DNA from 3 places in the Marisediminicola sp. LYQ85 genome. Region 1 is predicted to be linked to each of the others. Evidence: predicted binding sites of a transcription regulator. Region 1 holds the regulator's gene; each other region holds the start of a gene.
What was found. The regulator LexA, encoded in region 1, represses DNA repair genes until DNA is damaged. The targets are predictions, from matches to a motif close to TCGAACANNTGTTCGA.
Positions count from the first base shown of each region.

Region 2: the regulator LexA is predicted to act here: its motif matches at 2,109-2,124, upstream of ACLHG5_RS03710 (DUF222 domain-containing protein).
Region 3: the regulator LexA is predicted to act here: its motif matches at 1,609-1,624, upstream of ACLHG5_RS00210 (DUF222 domain-containing protein).

Region 1 is NZ_JBKIWO010000001.1:505,624-509,832, forward strand. Features, by position in the region: gene ACLHG5_RS02370 (class I SAM-dependent methyltransferase) at 1-314, opposite strand, end outside; gene hflX (GTPase HflX) at 356-1,918, shown strand; gene lexA (transcriptional repressor LexA) at 1,870-2,562, opposite strand; gene ACLHG5_RS02385 (LysM peptidoglycan-binding domain-containing protein) at 2,978-3,292, shown strand; gene ACLHG5_RS02390 (histidinol-phosphate transaminase) at 3,339-4,209, shown strand, end outside.
Region 2 is NZ_JBKIWO010000001.1:798,148-802,356, forward strand. Features, by position in the region: gene ACLHG5_RS03705 (FUSC family protein) at 1-660, shown strand, start outside; gene ACLHG5_RS03710 (DUF222 domain-containing protein) at 682-2,091, opposite strand; gene ACLHG5_RS03715 (hypothetical protein) at 2,516-2,662, shown strand; gene ACLHG5_RS03720 (VOC family protein) at 2,715-3,137, opposite strand; gene ACLHG5_RS03725 (hypothetical protein) at 3,185-3,595, opposite strand; gene ACLHG5_RS03730 (LCP family protein) at 3,789-4,209, shown strand, end outside.
Region 3 is NZ_JBKIWO010000001.1:45,587-49,795, reverse strand. Features, by position in the region: gene ACLHG5_RS00215 (MFS transporter) at 1-156, shown strand, start outside; gene ACLHG5_RS00210 (DUF222 domain-containing protein) at 197-1,591, opposite strand; gene ACLHG5_RS00205 (ABC transporter ATP-binding protein) at 1,931-3,892, shown strand; gene ACLHG5_RS00200 (NUDIX hydrolase) at 3,960-4,209, shown strand, end outside.

The DNA.
Region 1 (4,209 bases):
TCGTCGGCATTGCGCCTCACGAGATCGAGCGCACGCTCGTTGACATCGACAGCCCACACCGTCGCCCGCGGAGATTGCAGAGCCAACGTGTAGGAGATCGGACCCCATCCGCATCCCAGATCGAGGAGGTTGCCTCCCGGCGGAGCCGGCGGCACGTTCGCGAGCAAGACGGATGTTCCCGCATCGATGCGGTCGGGGCTGAAGATGCCCCCCGCGGTCGACACGTCGTGCGGGGTGCCGTCGATGGTCACCCGGATGCGACGGAGAGCAAGCTCACTCTCGGGATTCGCCGAGAAGTAGTGCTCGTTAGTCATCCCGAAAACCTACCCAAATACGAAGAGCTAAGGTTAACCCAATGACTGAAGTACACCCTTCCGAGCGAGACGACGACGTCATCGCCCGCGTACTCGCCAACTCGTCCTCGCGACCGGCCGGTCTCAGCCTGTTCGGGAGCGGTAGCGCGCAAGCCCTCCAGCAGACCGGAGCGTCGGCGACGACAGATGACGACCACGACGGCGACCAGTTCGATAGGGAGGATCGCCAGGCGCTGCGCCGTGTCGCGGGCCTCTCGACCGAACTCGACGACGTCACCGAGGTCGAGTATCGCCAGTTGCGCATCGAGCGCGTCGTGCTCATCGGCATCTACTCGCAGGGCGGCGTCGTCGAGGCCGAGAACTCGATGCGCGAGATGTTCGCTCTCGCCGAGACGGCCGGAGCCGTCGTGCTCGACGGTCTCCTCCAGAAGCGTCCTCACCCCGACCCGAGCACCTACTTCGGTAAGGGCAAGGCGGTCGAGCTGCGGGATGTCGTCGCGGCGACCGGGGCAGACACCGTCATCGTCGACGGCGAGCTGGCTCCGAGCCAGCGTCGCGCGCTCGAAGACGTCGTGAAGGTCAAGGTCATCGACCGTACCGCGGTCATCCTCGACATCTTCAGCCAGCACGCGAAGAGCCGTGAGGGCAAGGCGCAAGTCGAACTCGCTCAGCTCGAGTACCTGCTGCCGCGGTTGCGCGGGTGGGGTGAGTCCATGTCGCGTCAGGCCGGTGGCCAGGTCGGTGCCGGAAACGGCATGGGTTCGCGCGGTCCGGGTGAGACCAAGATCGAGCTCGATCGCCGCCGCATCCACACGCGGATGGCGAAGCTGCGCAAGCAGATCGCCGGCTTCGCGCCGTCCCGCGAGGCGAAGCGCGCGAACCGGGTGCGCAACGACGTGCCGTCTGTCGCGATCGCCGGATACACGAACGCCGGCAAGTCGTCGCTGCTCAACAGGGTGACGCGGGCGGGCGCTCTCGTGGAGAACGCGCTCTTCGCGACTCTCGACACGGCCGTGCGCAAGAACGTGACGGCCGAGGGTCAGGCGTACACCCTCACCGACACCGTCGGATTCGTGCGCAACCTCCCGCACCAGCTCGTCGAGGCCTTCCGGTCGACCCTCGAGGAGGTCGCGGACGCCGACGTCATCGTGCACGTCGTCGATGGATCGCATCCGGATCCCGGGAGTCAACTCGCGACGGTGCGCGATGTGATCGGCGACGTCGATGCTCGCCACCTGCCCGAGATTGTCGTCTTCAACAAGGCAGATCTCGTCGACGACGATCAGCGCCTCGTCTTGCGCGGTCTCGAGCCGAGTGCGGTGTTCGTGTCTGCGCGGACGGGCGAAGGCGTCGAGGAGCTGCTCGAGCGCATCGCCGAAGCGATCCCGTCGCCGTCGGTCGAGCTCGATCTGCTCATCCCCTTCGATCGGGGGGACGTCGTCACGCGCTTGCATGACAACGGCGTCGTTCTCGACACCCGCTACGACGAGAACGGCACGCGGATCCACGTGCTCGTCTCGGAGGAGGTCGAGGCTCAGGTGGAGCAGTTCACCGCTCAGACCGAGCGCAGCACCGCGACGACCTTGCCGAGCACTTCGGCGTAGTCACCGAGGATCGGCGCGAAGGCCGAGTTGCGCGGGAGCAACCAGGTGTGGCCGTCGCGCTGCTGGAACACCTTGACGGTCGCTTCGTCGTCGAGCATCGCGGCGACGATGTCGCCGTTCTCCGCGGTCTTCTGCTGGCGGACGACGATCCAGTCCCCGTCGCAGATCGCGGCGTCGACCATCGAGTCTCCGACGACCTTCACCATGAACAGGTCGCCTTTGCCGACGAGCTGGCGGGGGAGGGGGAAGACCTCGTCGACCTGCTGGTCGGCGAGGATCGGCACTCCCGCCGCGATGCGACCGACGAGGGGGACCATCGCGGCGTCTCCGACGGGGGTCGGCGCGTCGGAGACGACGGGGACGTCGGGGCGTTGCAGGTCGATGAGGATCTCGAGTGCGCGCGGTCGATTGGGGTCGCGGCGCAAGTAGCCGCTGAGCTCGAGCTGATTGAGCTGATGGGTGACGCTCGAGAGCGAAGCGAGCCCCACCGCATCGCCGATCTCGCGCATGCTCGGCGGGTAGCCCCGGCTCGAGACCGATCGGGAGATCACGTCGAGGATCGCGAGCTGCTTGTCGCTCAGACTCTTGCGGCGCCGGGTCGACGGCTTGTCCGCTTGCGGTGATCCCTGCTCGGTGTCGACCACGTCGTTCCCCTCGATGTGCACCTCGTGCGCCGCGAGAACGGCGAATGTCGGTGGCTCCTGATGGTCTGTCTTCAGACAATCGAAACTGTATCCATTCGGCGGTCGCTTTCCAAACGTCTATTCGAGCGTGTTGCGCTAATTTGTTACCACACTTTCGAATATCGGCTTGATTTGGCGAGTATTCGAAGATATGTTCGGAACACGGGTTCGCATCCGGCTCTCCCGGCCGAGTGTCGGGTGCGACACCCGCCCACCATCACGAGCAGCACCTCCGAGAACACGACCCGCGAGTGATACCCCGACCTGAAAGGCAAGAACCATGAGCGCAGCGACTGGTATTGCTCCCTCCGCATCGTCCGCATCGTCTGCATCGTCTGCATCGTCTGCATCGTCCGCACAGGCACGGTCGGGGCGCGTGCCGCAACGCAGACTCCGTCTCACGAGGCGCGGTCGCGCGGTGTTCACGGCTCTCGTCGCGGCACCGATCGTGCTCGCCGCGGGAGCATTCGCTCTCAACGGCGGAATGGCGACGGCGTCGAACGAAGACGGAGCCGACGTGGTCTTCGTGCAGGTCGAGAGCGGCGAGTCACTGTGGGAGCTCGCCGTCGGGCTCGCGCCCGAGGCGGACCCCCGCGAGGTGGTGTCCGACCTCGTGCACTTCAACCAGCTCGACTCGGCCGACGTTCAGCCGGGGCAGAAGCTCGCGGTTCCCGCCGCCTACGCTCGATAGTCGAGGGGCATCAGTCGTGGGGCATCGACAGCCCTAGTCTTGATCGGTGACTTCGCTCAACGACCTCCCCATCCGCGATGACCTCCGCGGCCTCACCCCGTACGGTGCGCCCGAGTCCCGAGTGCCGATCGCTCTCAACGTCAACGAGAACACCCACCCGATCCCGGAGTCGGTCGCCCACGGCATCATCAGTTCGATCGCTGCGGCAATCCTGTCTATCAACCGCTACCCCGATCGCGAGTTCGTCGCATTGCGCACGGCGCTGGCCGACTACCTCGGTCACGATCTGACCGCAGAGAACATCTGGGCGGCCAACGGGTCGAACGAGGTCCTCCAGCAGATCATGCAGGCGTTCGGTGGACCGGGCCGCTCCGTGCTCGGCTTCCCTCCGACGTACTCGATGCACTCGATCATCGCCTCGGGCACGGGCACCCGCTGGGTGTCGGGCGAGCGAGACGCCGACTTCGAGATGTCGCCGGCGACGGTCGTCGAGTGGATCGAGCGCACCGACCCCGACGTCGTCTTCCTGTGCTCACCCAACAACCCGACCGGAACGCCCGTGTCGATCGAAACGATCGAGGCGGCGTATTCCGCGGCGCGGGGCATGGTCGTCGTCGACGAGGCCTACTCCGAGTTCTCGCCCGAGGGCGAGCCGTCGGCGCTCACACTTCTGCCCGGCCGCGAGCGGCTCATCGTGTCGCGCACCATGAGCAAGGCGTTCGCTTTCGCCGGTGCGCGCGTCGGCTACCTCGCGGCCGACCCCGCTGTGACCGACGCGCTCCGGCTCGTGAGGTTGCCCTACCACCTCTCCGCCCTCACGCAAGCGGCCGCGCTCGCGGCGCTCGAGCACGCCCCGGAGATGCTCGCGATGGTCGACGACATCCGCACCCAGCGTGATCGGTTGCTCATCGAGCTCG
Region 2 (4,209 bases), 290 kb from region 1:
TCGCAGCTCGCTGACGACCGGCGCGCTGACGACTTGCGGTGGAAGCAGCACACCGATGCCCTCTATGAGGAGCTCGTGCAGGCTGACGATCTCGCCGTGCAAGCGCGGAAGAGCCGACGGTTGAACCTCCGGTCGCGGTGGAACCGTCACGATTCGCAGAAGGATTACGACGACCTTCAGACGCTGCGGTGGTTGCGGAGCAGGGTGGTCAACGTCGGGGAATCGCTCAGTGGTGACGTGTCACGGGTGGCGCCCACGTTGGGTTCCGAGTTGCGTGGTCCGCTTGCGGCGGTGCTCGAGGCATCGGCTGATCTGGTGTCGGAGTGGGATGACGAGCGCAGAGCGGATTCGGAGTCGGCTAGGTCGGTGCACACGACCGGGACGACCGGATCAGAGGGAACGGCGAGTTCGGTGCGTGCGACGCGGAATGTCGAGAATGCCATCCGTGAGCTCGAGGAGGCGTTCTCGCGGCGGCCCCGGCCGGCGACGATTCCCGATGAGGCGATCGGGTCGGTCATCTTCGATGTCCGGCGCATCAGTGCACTCGTGGGAGAGCGATTGCGTCAAGGCAGTGGCAGTGGCAGTGGCAGCGGCAGTGGCATTGGCAGTGCTGGCAAGGAGGACGGCGATGAACCGGCGTCGTCGAAACCGGTTGGCTGAGCAAGATTTCGCTGCCTCGATTCACACGGCGATCTCCTGGGTGACCGGGCTCCGGGACGGCATCGGAATGAACACCCGCCCCGGATCGACGTCCGGTGGTGGTCGTAGGAAGTAGTCGGCTCGGTCTCGGTGCACTTGCCACCGGTTGTCGTGAATCAGCAGATGATGCCTCCGACACAGCAGGATGCCGTCGGCGATGTCGGTGCGGCCCTCGACACCAGCCCACGGGTTGATGTGGTGGGCCTCGCAATACGACGGCGGACGTTCACACCCGGGGAACCGGCATCCGCCGTCTCTGACCGTCAACCCGATGCGTTGCCGTTCCGTGAACAGGCGCCGGTCCCGTCCGACGTTCACGCACTGGCCGTCGCGGTCGAAGCCGACGCTGATGACTCCGGTGTTGCAGATCGACCGTTCGATCGTCGGAGCAGACACGGTGTCGGAGGTTCCCTCGAGGAACCCGGGGCCGGTGCGGTTCTCGAGCCGGTCCGCGGTCACCGCGATCCGCACGGCCGGGCGGCGCCCGCCGAACAGGGTGCCCGGGTCTGCGTCGACGGCGAGTCTCACGAGGTCGACGAACGCGTCGGCACTGACCTGCTCGTCGGTGCGGCCATCGTTCAGCAGCTCCTCCGCGGTCGCACGCGCGGCCGGGGCGACGAACCGGGGACCACCCCGCCGCGGTGACAGGATCTGCGCAAACGCCTCGGCGACGAGAGCACCATCCTCCGGAGCGAGCCGCCACGACCCGCAATGCATTCCAGTGGTGGCGTCCCACCAGGTGCGCACGGTCCGCAGGTCGCGGTGCTGTTTCTCCCGACGCTCGATCCCGTCAGCATCGAGGAGATCACGCACCTGCCTCGCACGGCGGTGGACCTGGTCCGGAGTCAACCCGGCAGCGGCCAAGACGAGTTCTGCCGCCGCAGCGCGAAGAACACCGTCGTCGACATGGGTGATGTCGGAGAACACCCGCCGGATCGCGTCGACAGCATCGAGCGACAGGGTTCCCTCCCGCACGGCTGCCGCGAGAACCTCGCGCCAGCGCTCTCCCGGCACCGGTGCGGTGTGGTCGGCGGAACCCGCAGAGGCGGCGAGCTCGGCCGCGGCTTCGGCCTCGGCGAGGAGCGCGCCCGTCTCGACAAGCCGGGTCGCTTCGATGCGACTCACGTGCGCAACCCGCTGAATCATCGCAACAGGGCTCACGAAACCCGCCTGTTGGGCCAAACCCTGGTGACCGAGCTCCGGGCGCGACCGGTGCGCCACCTCCCCCGCGATGACGGCAGCGAACTGATCGACACACTGCCGCAAAGCGGTCACCGCCTCGACAGCCGCCGACAAATCAGCGTGGCCGAGAGCCGCGATCGACTTCGCCGTGCCACCGAGATCGGCGACCACAGCGGCCCGATCGAGGAGGGAGGCGGCGAGGGTGGGCATGCATCAATTCTCCCGAATCGAACGCGTGTTCGAAAGAAGAACGAATCGTCTGCGGAGAGCGGGTTCTCCACACGGGGTGGGGAGGAGAAGACAGTCGGGAGGAGGGGTGTGCCCGCCCCACCCACACTCTTCGGCACACCTCGCCCGCTCGGGATCAGCGTCGCGGAGCGGCGCTGGGGTTTCGCCGTCGAGTTCGCGCCCGCCGTGTCGGCGGTCGGTGTCGGCCTCCTCGTGCTCGCGAGCGGGCTCGGACTGTGGGCCGCGGTGTCGATGCCGACGCTCGGTGGCGGCATCCCTTTTCCGGCGGCTATGGCGAACCGCCTCGTCGTGGTGGGTCCGTATCGTTTCGTTCGCAACCCCATGGCTGTCGCCGGGATCGCGCAGGGCGTCGCCGGTCGGCTTCATCGCGTCGTCGTGGCTCGTCGTGCTCTACGCGGTGGCGGGGTCGCTCGTGTGGAACTACCTCATCCGCCCGCTCGAGGAGACCGACCTCGAGCGGCGCTTCGGCGACGACTTCCGCCGCTATCGAGAGCGCGTGCGGTGCTGGGTGCCCTCGTTCACTCGCCACTGACGGCGCTGTCGGCAGTCACAGCACCGAACGCACAGCGCTCCCCCTCGATCGCCTACTGGTCCGAGACGAAGATGCAGAACGGATGTCCGCTCGGGTCGGCGTAGACGTACAACTCTTCCTCGGGGTCGTTCGACCGGTCGAGCAGAACGGTCGCGCCGAGGGCGAGTGCGCGGTCGTGCTGCCGGGAGAGCGCCGCCGTGTCGGGCACGGTGAGGTCGAGGTGCATCATCTGCGGAACGGTGCCTTCGGGCCACTGCGCTCGGGGTAGACCGGGCGAGACTTGGAACGCGAGCTTCTCGCCCGCGTCGCCGTGCAGCACGAGCCATTCGGGGGTCCCTTCGCCCTCTCGGGGCTCGTCTCCCGCGCGATAGCGGTAGCCGAGGAGTCGGCGGTAGAACTCGGCGAGACCGCGGGGGTCGGGGGTGTCGATCGCGGTCAGCCGCAGTGTCGGAAAATCGGTCGTCGTGTCGGTCATGCAACCGTTCTACCGGCGCCCACCGACACGGGCGACGACGAGTGCCCCTACCCTCCCCGAACGATGCGCGCGAAGGATGCCGGCAGCGCGACGTTGCTCGGGGCGCCCGAGAACGCGGGTGCGACATCCGCTGGCGCGTATCCGGCGATTCCGCAGCCGATCTCGGTCACGAGGAAGGTGAGGTCGGGGTTCTCTGCCGCGAATGTCAGGAATGCCGCGATCTGCGCTGTCATGGTCGCGAGCCCGCTCATGGTGTCGATCGCGTAGCTGCCGCCGTGGAGCCCTCGGCCTTCGCCCCACACCGCGCCGAACCTGTCGTGGGCGATGCGCGCGGCTCCCCCGCCGTGATGCCCCGATGCGTTGGAGCCGAACACGAAGATCTCGCCGGGCCCCAGATCGGTGATCCGAGACGAGGAGATGAGGTCGCCGCGCTCGTCTGTCGTGACGTTCGATGCCATGTCTCGGGTCCTCTCGCGGGCGCCGGGCGCGCCATCCGGTGCCGACCAGGGTAGCTCCGCAATCGTCGACCCGCCCGAGCCGGCGTGAGTCTCGGCCCCCGGTTGTCGATAGGGTGACCGCGCGGCGGGAGACACGTGCCCCGGCGCGATCGGCGGGCGAGGCCCGACCGACTCGACGACCCGAGGGACGCCTGTGACTCGCACCACTCCTCCAGCTCCGACGCCCGACCGTGCCGCGCCGATCGCCAGACACGGCATGTTGCGCACGTCTCGAGGCGCGTCGGCCGTCGTCCGGGTCATCGCCATGGCAGCTGCCGTGCTCCTCGTCGCGACGGTCTCCGTCACCGCGATCACCGCCGCGAGGCTCGCGGGCAATGTCGAAACGGTCGCCCTCCCCGGGGAGGATGCCGCAGCACCCGTCGTGGGTCTCGGTGCGTTCGAGGGCGGCTTCGACATGCTCATCGTCGGGAGCGACGAGTGCGTCGACACGGGCGGGTGCCCCGACCGCACCGAAAAACTCAACGACTTCACGATGCTCCTGCACGTCGCCGACGACCAGCAGTCAGCGGTCGCCGTGACTTTTCCCCGCGACCTCATCGTGCCGATCCCCCCGT
Region 3 (4,209 bases), 460 kb from region 1:
GTGGCGCCGTTCATCGCGGTGTGGCTCTGGGGTCTCGCCGACGGGAGCCCGGTGCTCGTCGGTGTGTACCTGAGCGTCATGGGGGCCATCACGCTCGTCGCGCTCATCCTGAGCAAGGAGACGCGGGACCTCGAGTACACCTCGAACGTGAGCTGAGGGTCCGGGTCGGTTCGGGCCGGGTTGCGTCGTCACATCGCTACATCGCGATCTCATGGGCGACCGGGCTCCGGGACGGCATCGGAATGAACACCCGCCCCGGATCGACGTCCGGTGGTGGTCGTAGGAAGTAGTCGGCTCGGTCTCGGTGCACCTGCCACCGGTTGTCATGGATCAGCAGATGATGCCTCCGACACAGCAGGATGCCGTCGGCGATGTCGGTGCGGCCCTCGGCACCAGCCCACGGGTTGATGTGGTGGGCCTCGCAATACGACGGAGGTCTCTCGCACCCGGGGAACCGGCATCCGCCGTCTCTGACGGTCAACCCGATGCGTTGCCGTTCGGTGAACAGGCGCCGGTCCCGTCCGACGTTCACGCACTGGCCGTCGCGGTCGAAGCCGACACTGATGACTCCGGTGTTGCAGATCGCCCGTTCGATCGTCGGAGCCGACACGGTGTCGGTGCGGCCCTCGAGGAACCCTGGACCTGTCCTGCCCTCGAGCCGGTCCGCGGTCACCACGATCCGCACGGCCGGGCGGCGCCCGCCGAACAGGGTTCCCGGATCCGCATCGACCGCGAGGCGCACCAGGTCGACGAACGCGTCGGCACTGACCTGCTCGTCGGTGCGGCCATCGTTCAGCAGCTCCTCCGCGGTCGCACGCGCGGCCGGGTCGACGAAGCGGGGACCACCCCGCCGCGGTGACAGGATCTGAGCGAACGCGTCCGCAACCAGAGCCCCGTCTTCGGGGGCGAGCCGCCACGACCCGCAGTGCATTCCGGTCGTGGCGTCCCACCAGGTGCGCACCGTCCTCAGGTCGCGGTGCTGTTTCTCCCGACGCTCGATCCCGTCAGCATCGAGGAGATCACGCACCTGCCTCGCACGGCGCCAGAGCTGTTCCGGGGTCAGACCCGGTCCCGCGGCGATGAGGTCGTCTGCAGCGTCCTCGAGCACGATCTCGTCGACGCCGGTGATCTCGGAGAACACCCGCCGGATCGCATCCATCGCATCGAGCGAGAGGGCACCTGACGTCACGGCCGCGGCGAGAGCGTCGCGCCACGACGGTGGGGCGGAACCGTCGTGGCCCCCCACTGGCTGCGCGCCCGCGGACGCGGCTTCGGCGAGCAAAGATCCGGTCTCGACCAGGCGGGTGGCTTCGGCGCGGCTCACGTGCGCCACACGCTGGATCATCGCGACCGGGCTCACGAAACCCGCCTTTTGGGCGAGTCCCTGGTGACCGAGTTCAGGGCGCGACCGGTGCGCGACCTCCCCCGCGATCAGAGCGGCGAACTGGTCGACGTTGTGCTGCAGCGCCGCGACGGACTCGACGGCCGCCGTCAGATCAGCGTGGTCGAGGGCTGCGATCGACTCCGCCGTGCCGCCGAGATCGGCGACCACAGCGGCCCGATCGAGGAGAGCGGCGGAGAGGGTGGGCATGCATCAATTCTCCCGAATCGAACGGGTGTTCGAAAGAAGAACGAACCGTCTGCGGAGAGTGGGTTCTCCACAGGGGGCGGGGAGGAGGAGTCTTTCGCGAGGACGAGTACTCGACCCGCCTCTCGCCCTCAGCGAACTCACCACGAGGGCGCACCCCGCGCCGATACGCTGGCACCGGCGCGCCTGGGTGATGCCGACCCGGCCCGAGCCGGCCAGCCCGGAGCCGGTCGCCTCCGAGCCGTCCAGCCCTGCCTGCCACTGCATCGCCCAGTCCACCACCACGCAGCCGACACCACGCACCCACCGCCGCGCACCGGGCACGATCCCCAGAGAGCTTCGATGACTTCCCAGCAGAACCCGCCTCGCCCGCGTCGCTCCCTCTTCGGTCGCCCCCAGGCCGATTCGGGCCCGCGCGCGACGTTCTCGCAACTGCTGCCCTACCTCTTCGAGCATCGCCGCGTGCTCGCCTTCGTGATCATCCTGAGCGTGCTGGGCGCCGCGGCGTCGCTCGCGCAACCGCTCCTCGTGAGCCAGGTGATCACGATCGTGGAGGCTGGTGACTCCCTGCAGCTCATCGTGTGGTTGCTCGTGGCGCTCGTCGTCGCATCCGGTCTCATCAGCGGTTTCCAGCACTACCTGTTGCAGCGCACGGGCGAGGGCGTGGTGCTGTCGAGCCGTCGCCGGCTCGTGTCTCGCATGCTCAACCTGCCCATCAGCGAGTTCGACGTGCGCCGCACCGGCGACCTTGTGTCGAGGGTCGGCTCCGACACGACGCTCTTGCGCGCCGTTCTCACCCAGGGCCTCGTCGAGGCCATCGGTGGGTCGCTCACGTTCGTCGGGGCTCTCATCGCCATGGCGATCCTCGACCCGATCCTCCTCGGCCTCACCGTGCTCGTGATCGCCGCGTCGGTCATCACGGTCGTGACGCTGAGTGCCCGCATCCGTGTCGCGAGCCGCAAAGCTCAAGAGAAGGTCGGCGACCTCGCGGCAGCCGTCGAGCGGTCGATCAGCGCGGTGCGCACCATCCGCGCGTCGAACGCCGCCGCCCGCGAGATCGCCGAAGTGGAGAAGCACGCCGAGGGCGCGTGGCGCATGGGAATCAGTGTCGCGAGAATCTCCGCTCTCGTCGTGCCGATCGCCGGCATCGCCCTGCAGGTGTCGTTCCTCGTCGTGCTCGGGGTCGGCGGGTTCCGCGTCGCGAACGGCGACATCACGGTCGCCGACCTGGTCGCATTCATCCTGTTCCTCTTCCTCATGATCGGCCCGCTCGGTCAGGCGTTCGGCGCCATCACATCGGTCAACTCGGCCCTCGGCGCCCTGGGCCGCATCCAGGAGATCATCGCCCTGCCAAGCGAGACGGAGGGCGACGCCGCGATCGCCCGCAGCGCCTCCCCCGCGGTCGACTCCGACGACGCGCTCGCGTTCGAGAACGTCGAGTTCACCTACACCGAGCTCGCACCCGAAACCGATGCGGCGAGCGCCGCCCCGACCGACTCGGCGGCCGGTGCCCCGCAGGGAACGGATGTCTCGTCCCCCCGCACCGCGGATGCGACCTCCGCCGCACCCCCGGCCCCGACCACACCCACCGCACCGGCCGCGGATCTTCCCCCGACCCGCGACCGCACCGTGCTGCACGGCGTCTCGTTCACCGCACCCCGAGGCAAGCGCACGGCGCTCGTCGGCCCCTCCGGCGCGGGCAAGAGCACGATCCTCGCGCTCATCGAGAGGTTCTACGACCCGAGTTCCGGCGTCATCAGGCTCGGGGGCACCGATCTCCGTGCACTCGACCGCTCCGAGCTGCGCGCCCAGATCGGCTACGTGGAGCAAGACGCCCCCGTGCTCGCGGGCACCATCCGTGAGAACCTCAAGCTCGGCGCACCCGACGCGTCGGACGACGACTGCGTGCGCGTGCTGCGCGACGTCAACCTCACCGAGGTGCTCGACCGCAACGAGCTCGGACTCGACGCACCCGTCGGCGAAGACGGCGTGATGCTCTCGGGTGGCGAGCGCCAGCGTCTCGCGATCGCCCGCACGCTTCTCGCGGCCCCGCCCATCCTGCTCCTCGACGAGTCGACGTCGTCACTCGACGGACTCAACGAGCAGATGCTGCGCGAGGCGATCGACGCGGTCGCCGAGAACCGCACGCTCATCGTGATCGCCCATCGACTCTCGACGGTCGTCGACTCCGACCAGATCGTCGTGCTCGACCACGGTCGTGTCGTGGGGGTGGGCACGCACTCGGAGCTCGTCGTCTCAACACCGCTCTACAAGGATCTCGCGAAGCACCAGTTGCTCGTGTAGCCCTCCGACAGGCTCCGAGACCACTCTTCGACGCGCCCTGCGTTCGCGCGGCGCTACAGTTTTTCTCATGGCCACCCCCGACTTCGTCCTGGCACTCCGCGAGAAGATCGGGACCGCGCCACTGTGGCTCAGCGGTGTCACGGCCGTCGTGATCCGCGGCGACGAGGTGCTGCTCGTGCGTCGCTCCGACACGGGAGCCTGGACCCCGGTCACCGGCATCATCGACCCCGGCGAGCAACCGGCCGTCGCCGCCGCGCGCGAAACCCTCGAGGAGGCCGACGTCGTCGCCGTGCCCGAGCGGCTCGCGCGCATCGGCG